Regions from separate parts of the Anaerostipes sp. Marseille-Q3525 genome, predicted to be linked through region 1. Evidence: riboswitches for the same ligand, from Rfam matches in the RefSeq annotation. Region 1 holds a riboswitch; the other holds the start of a gene.

What was found. A riboswitch is a leader RNA that binds a small molecule or an ion and turns the genes downstream of it on or off. The one in region 1 is predicted to bind FMN.
Region 2: linked by a shared signal. The riboswitch ahead of KE503_RS00715 (ECF transporter S component) and the one ahead of ribD (bifunctional diaminohydroxyphosphoribosylaminopyrimidine deaminase/5-amino-6-(5-phosphoribosylamino)uracil reductase RibD) in region 1 are both predicted to bind FMN.

Annotation. Positions count from the first base shown of each region.
Region 1 covers NZ_JAGTTT010000008.1:46,008-49,428, forward strand. Annotated here, with positions in the region: gene KE503_RS05525 (NUDIX domain-containing protein) at 1-24, shown strand, start outside; gene KE503_RS05530 (hypothetical protein) at 814-1,377, shown strand; FMN riboswitch at 1,453-1,571, shown strand; gene ribD (bifunctional diaminohydroxyphosphoribosylaminopyrimidine deaminase/5-amino-6-(5-phosphoribosylamino)uracil reductase RibD) at 1,788-2,873, shown strand; gene ribE (riboflavin synthase) at 2,855-3,421, shown strand, end outside.
Region 2 covers NZ_JAGTTT010000001.1:136,201-139,621, reverse strand. Annotated here, with positions in the region: gene KE503_RS00730 (DUF1700 domain-containing protein) at 1-274, opposite strand, end outside; gene KE503_RS00725 (histidine phosphatase family protein) at 279-899, opposite strand; gene KE503_RS00720 (thioesterase family protein) at 1,067-1,459, shown strand; gene KE503_RS00715 (ECF transporter S component) at 1,525-2,142, opposite strand; FMN riboswitch at 2,323-2,466, opposite strand; gene KE503_RS00710 (3-deoxy-7-phosphoheptulonate synthase) at 2,664-3,421, shown strand, end outside.

The DNA.
Region 1 (3,421 bases):
TTGGATGAAGTAGAGAAAATTTAATTTGTATGAGTTGAAGGTCATTGAGTATTTAGAGAAAAAATGAAAGATAGCATGTGAGCAACACGAATTCCATTGACGGAGTTTTGACAGAACGCTTATCCGCTGGATCTCCTGCAATAACTCGCGTTCAAAGGTACTGAAACCAGTAGTCTTTGATGCTCAAACAATTGCCCGATCCAGCTGCGATTCCGTCAAAACTCCTATGGAATTCGATCGTTGCTCACAGGCTATCTTTCATTTTTTCTCTAAATACCTGAAGACTTTCAATCATAAAAATAAGAAAATTCAAGCTGATGGATGTATGTAAAACGTTATCAGTTTCCAATTTGTGTAGTAGCAGACAGATACTATTATCGCCAATACAGTAAAACATACACACTGTGTAGTGGTTTGAATAGACTTCAGGTGTATGTGACAGAAATAAAAGAAACACAAATATTTAAAAGAATCAAGGTGGCAAACATGAGCACTTTTTGAGTGCGTTTTTTACAAATTCGCAGTGCCTGTGGTTGGATGTCTGACCGTCGCTGCGGGCATTTTGGCTCGCAGCGAGGGAGTTTCCAAAGGAACAGGCAGGATCAGCGATTTGTAAAAAACGCTCTCAACAATGCGGAGTTGCCACCTTGATTCTTTTAAATATTTGTGTTTCTTTTATTTCTGTCACATACATGAGAGACTACCTTCAAATCAGGATTGTATAAAAACGAATAATCTATAGAATTCTTACTAAATTATGCTATAATATACAAGATTAATCAAACAGTTTCAAAATGAAAGAGGAAGTATCAAATGAAAAGGTTATTATTAGTTTTAATGTTGATTCTGGGAGCAGTAATGATCACAAGCCGTCCGGTGGCGACTTATGCATATACAGATGAAGAAAAGCAGCAGGCGAAATCATGGCTGTCTTCGCATGGTTATCCACCAACAAGAGCAGGGGCAGAACAGGCATATCAGGATTATATGGATGGAAAGATTGATGTTCCAGAAGCAGATGCATATATGGGAAAGAACCAGAAAAATGACATAGAAGAAAAGAAAAATTCAACTGTGAAGACAGAAACAAAAAAAGATAAACAATCTAAAAATAGTACAACGAAACGAGAAAATTCATCTACAGAACAGACAAACAACAGTACAACATCTGCAAAAGAATCAACAACACAAGGAACAACAGAAACAACAACGACCAAAGTGACAACAGAAACAAAAGAACAGAAACAACAAAAAGAAGAAAAAAAGAAAAAAGAGCAGAAAGAAACAAAGAAAAAACACACAACAGGGATTGCAATCGGAGTAGTTGCAGTTGTGATTTTTGCTTTACTTGTAGTATTTATGCGAAAGAGAATGTAAAAAACGCTATGCTGAAGTGATAGAAAATTCACTTGACACAACAGTTAGCGAGTGCTATTCTATAAATAAATTACATAACGTCTTCAGGGCAGGGTGCAATTCCCTACCGGCGGTTACAGCCCGCGAGCTTTTGATAAGCATGACTTGGTGAGATTCCAAGGCCGACAGTACAGTCTGGATGGAAGAAGATTTAAGAAGTGATATTGATCATCATGTCCTGGGATTTTTATAATTCCAGGATTTTTTATTTCAAAAAGAAATATCAAGATATCAAAAAGGAGTTCCTGAAGAATTAGAACAAAGATCAGGAACTCCTTTTTATATTTCCGATTTCAATACCAATCAAAATCCAACCTCCCAAAATCAAAGAACCTGAAGGGAAGGGAGAAAAATATTTGAAAGAAGAATATATGCGGCGTGCGATCGAACTTGCCAAGAAAGGCTGTGGATATACCAATCCAAATCCTTTAGTCGGAGCAGTGATCGTAAAAGATCAAAGGGTTATTGGGGAAGGATATCATGAGAAGATCGGCGGATTACATGCAGAGCGAAATGCCTTAAAAAACTGCATAGAAGATCCTGAGGGAGCTGAGATTTATGTAACATTGGAGCCATGCTGCCATTATGGAAAAACACCACCATGTACGGAAGCGTTGATCGAAGCAGGGATCAAGAAAGTATATGTCGGGAATTTAGATCCCAATCCGAAAGTGGCAGGGGGCGGAATCAAAATCCTGAATGATCATGGAATAGAAACTGAGACAGGAATTCTTGAAGAAGAGTGCAGACAGTTAAACGATATATTTTTTCATTATATTCAGAATGATATTCCATATACAGCACTAAAATACGCAATGACATTGGATGGAAAGATTGCAACGGCAACTGGTGAATCCAAGTGGATCACAGGAGAAGAAGCCAGAAGACATGTACATACATTACGACATCAGTATGCAGCGATTATGGCAGGGATCGGTACGGTTTTAGCAGATGATCCGATGTTAAATGCACGAATCGAACATGGGAATGATCCAATTCGTGTGATATGTGATTCAAACTTAAGGATTTCGGAAGGATCAAATATCGTAAAAACAGCCAGAGAAATTCCAACGATCATCGCTACCATAAGTAAGGATCAAGAAAAAATAGCAAAATTAGAACAAAAAGGATGCAAGATCTTAAAAACGTCAGAGCAAGATGGAAAGGTCAATGTCAAAGAAGTTTTAAAACAGTTAAGAAATATGGAAATTGACAGTGTTTTAGTTGAGGGTGGTGGAATCTTGAATGAATCCTTGATCAAAAACGACTGTGTTCACAAAGTTTACGCCTATATTGCTCCAAAATTATTTGGAGGAGAAAAGGCCAAAACACCTGTAGAAGGCAAAGGGATCGAAAGGATCCAAGAAGCTTTGGTATTTGATGAATTAAAGGCAACACCACTTGGAAATGACATATTACTGGAAGGAAAGGTGAGATCATGTTTACTGGAATCGTAGAAGAATTAGGAACAGTCATATCCCTGAAGCGAGGAAGCAAAGCAGCAGTCCTTACGATCAAAGCAAATGTTATTTTTGAAGATCTTAAATTGGGAGACAGTGTAGCAGTTAATGGGGTCTGCCTGACAGCGACTCACATTAGTGGCAATACATTTCAGGCAGACGTGATGAATGAGACATTCAACCGAAGCAGTCTTGGAAGTTTAAAAAAGGGATCTGTCGTCAACTTAGAGCGAGCGATGGCAGCCAATGGAAGGTTCGGAGGTCATATGGTAGCAGGCCATGTGGACGATACAGGGGAACTTGTTAGTGTAAAACAAGATGATAATGCTGTATGGTTTACGATCAAAGCCCCAGAAAATATCATGAAATACTGTATTGAAAAAGGATCGATCGCACTCGATGGAATCAGCCTGACGATCGCTAAGTTAAGCGATGATACCATTTCCGTATCCATGATCCCACATACCATAAAAAATACCAATTTTGGATATAAAAAACCAGGAGATAAGATCAATCTGGAGAATGACATGGTTGGGAAATATATA
Region 2 (3,421 bases), on a different contig from region 1:
TTCCACCAAACATATCCTCTGGAGTTTCCTCCTGTTTATCCTCATAATATTCTGTCTGTGCATAACTATCATCCACACCTGCTGCGTCAATGATCGACCTTGCGATCAGTCTTGGACTACCTAATTCGTTTAAAATTTCTGCTTCTGTCTTTCCACTTCTGATCTGTTCATTGATATAATTCTCATAATAGTCAATATTTTGTTGTACTACCATCGGCGATACTATTCCCTCTAGTGAAGATCTTAACTCCCCCATAAATTGTTTTCTTGTCATAAATTTATTCTCCATCCTTATTATAGAAAATCTCTGACTCCTTTAATACGTGACAGGTTCCGTCTTTTACTTCGATCGTTGTCACTCCACAATTCTCCTGTCTTGGTGCATGCCAGAATTCCTCGATATCTCTTCCGTATATATGAGTCAGCAAACTATGTATCCAGGCTCCATGGGAAAAAACAGCAACGTGCTGATATTTTCTCTCATTCGGCAGAATCATATCTTCCAAAAATTCTACTGCCCTTCCTATAACTTCTCTATGTGTCTCACAACCATTAGTCGTTTCAAAATGTACTGGATCATTAAAAAAATCAAGAAATGGATCATTCCTGTCTTCCAATTCTTTTAATGTCATTCCTTCAAACGTTCCAAAACAAGCTTCTTTCACCCTTTCGTCCTCATATAACGGAACATTTCTTCCACCTAAAATGATCTCCCCTGTTTCTTTTGCTCTCTTTAATGGACTGGTATATCCTATATCAAATGGTACATGACGAAGTCCTTCTCTTGTCATAAATGCAAGTTCTCTTCCATATTCATTCAACTCTATATCTGAACTTCCCTGAATTCTATGTACTTTATTCCAGTCAGTTTCTCCATGCCGGATCAAATATAACTTCAAAACATTTTACCTCCAATTTAACAATAGCATACCTTATTTTTTTGATTGAGTCTAGTCCTTCTTCATTGTACATTTTTTCACTAAAATATAAAAAACTATGGATTTTTTATCGAACTTTGCTATACTAAGATTATACATATAAACTGAAATTTTAGGAGAGAAAAATTATGAACATTCATGTTGGAGACGAGATTGAATTAACAGAACAAGTAGTTCCAGAAAACACTGCAAAGGAATGGGGAAGTGGAAGCCTTCCTGTTTATGCAACACCTGCTATGATCTTATTAATTGAGAAAGCCGCTGTTAAATTATTAGATGGCAAACTTGAAGAAGGTCAGACAAGTGTTGGAACAAATTTAAACATTGCACATGTTTCCGCAACACCAGTCAATGGAACGATCAAATGTCACTGCTCATTATCTGAGATTGACCACAAACGTCTGGTATTCCATATCGAAGTAACTGATAACAAAGGACGTGTTGGAATCGGTACTCATGAAAGATTCATCGTTGCTGATGAACCATTTATGGAAAAAGCTGCTAAGAAATTAGAAGATTAATTTTTAACTCTATGTACAAAAAAATGGTGTCAGGATTTAATCCCGACACCATTTTTATTATATTTTTATCTGCTTGTTCCCTTTAAGATTGGGGAAATCTTCTTATAAATAAAGAATGTAATCACTACACTGCACATTCCTTTGATAAATGTGAATGGCATATTAAACCAGATCAGTGCATCCCATAATGTCTTCACGTTCTTGTTGATCGCCTGATATGCACCAAGAATCGCCTGCATTGGCATGAAGTTTGTGTATACTGGATATACAACAAAGTAGTTTGAAAATACGCTGACGACTGACATAAGGACTGCCCCTGCTAATGCTCCGATCATTGCACTCTTCTGTGTTTTCTTTTTCTTATAAATAAGTCCTGCTGGTAATACAAAGCATACGCCTAAGATAAAGTTAGAAAGCTCTCCAACTCCACCTGTCTGTGTATGAAGAAGGTTGATCGCATTCTTGATAAAGCATACTGCAATTCCAGATACCGGTCCCATCGCATATGCTGCTAATAATGCTGGAAGTTCTGAAAAATCAAACTTGATAAATGGTGGTATTAACATAGGAATTGGAAATTCCAAAAACATCAGCACTGTTGCCAATGCTCCCAACATACCTGTTACTGCGATCGTTCTGATATTGAACTTTGTTCTTTTCATTGTCATTGTGTCTCCTGACATGATCATTCTCCCTTTCTTATCTAAAGATTTTAAATTTGTCCGCCAGAAGTTCTTGCAAAATTTTATAATTGTTTTATACAAGAAAAAATCCTGTCCATTTATCTACATAAACGACAGGGCTTCTGACTTGATCACATATCTTATATCTTATATCTTCGTAATATCTTAAGACATGTCATCCAACTACTTCTTTCATCCAGACTATACTGTTGGTTCAGGATTCTAACCTGATCGGCTTTACGCTCGTGGACTTATCTCTCTTAGAGTATCACCACCAGTCGAGAATTGATATCTTCGATATCTCACTCTGCCCTGAAGTTGGAGAATCAATCTTCTCTACTTCAATATTCAATTACCAGAAAATGAAAGTGTTTTCTGTTCACATTTTCTATTATAATAACTTCTGTTTTATTTGTAAAGTATCATTTCATATTTCCTTATCTTTACACAAAGATTATTATTTGTTAAAATATACACAAGCAAAATGCTTTATTGTATGAATTGTTAAGGAGAAAACAACTATGGGAATGCACAAAATTGCGAAGATGCCTTCTCCAGAGGAATTAAAAGAAGAGATGCCTCTGAGTGAAGAAGCAAAACAAATCAAAGCTGCAAGAGACAAAGAGATCCGTGATGTATTTACAGGTAAATCTGATAAATTCTTAGTCATCATCGGGCCTTGTTCTGCAGATAATGAAACTGCTGTTATGGATTATCTTGGACGTCTGGCAAGAGTTCAGAAAGATCTTGCTGACAAGTTACTGATCATCCCTCGTATCTACACTAACAAGCCTCGTACAACAGGTGATGGATACAAAGGCATGGTTCATCAGCCAGACCCAGAGAAAGCACCAGATATGGCAAGTGGTCTTCGTTCTGTTCGTAAACTTCATATGGAAGCATTAGAAGAATTCCATATGCCTGCCGCAGACGAGATGCTCTATCCAGGAAACTGGCCATATATGGATGACCTTTTATCCTACGTTGCCGTTGGAGCCCGTTCTGTAGAGAACCAGCAGCACCGCCTGACAGTCAGCGGATTTGATATCCCTGCTGGAATGAAGAACCCTACTGGTGGAGACCTGACAGTTATGATGAACTCTATCACTGCTGGACAGCACCAGCATGATTTCATTGCCAATGGATACGAGGTCAAAACAGATGGTAACCCTCTGACACATGCCATTTTACGTGGTTCCGTGAATCGTCATGGAAATAATATTCCAAACTATCATTATGAAGATCTGACTCGTGTTGCTTATATGTACGAGAAATTCCA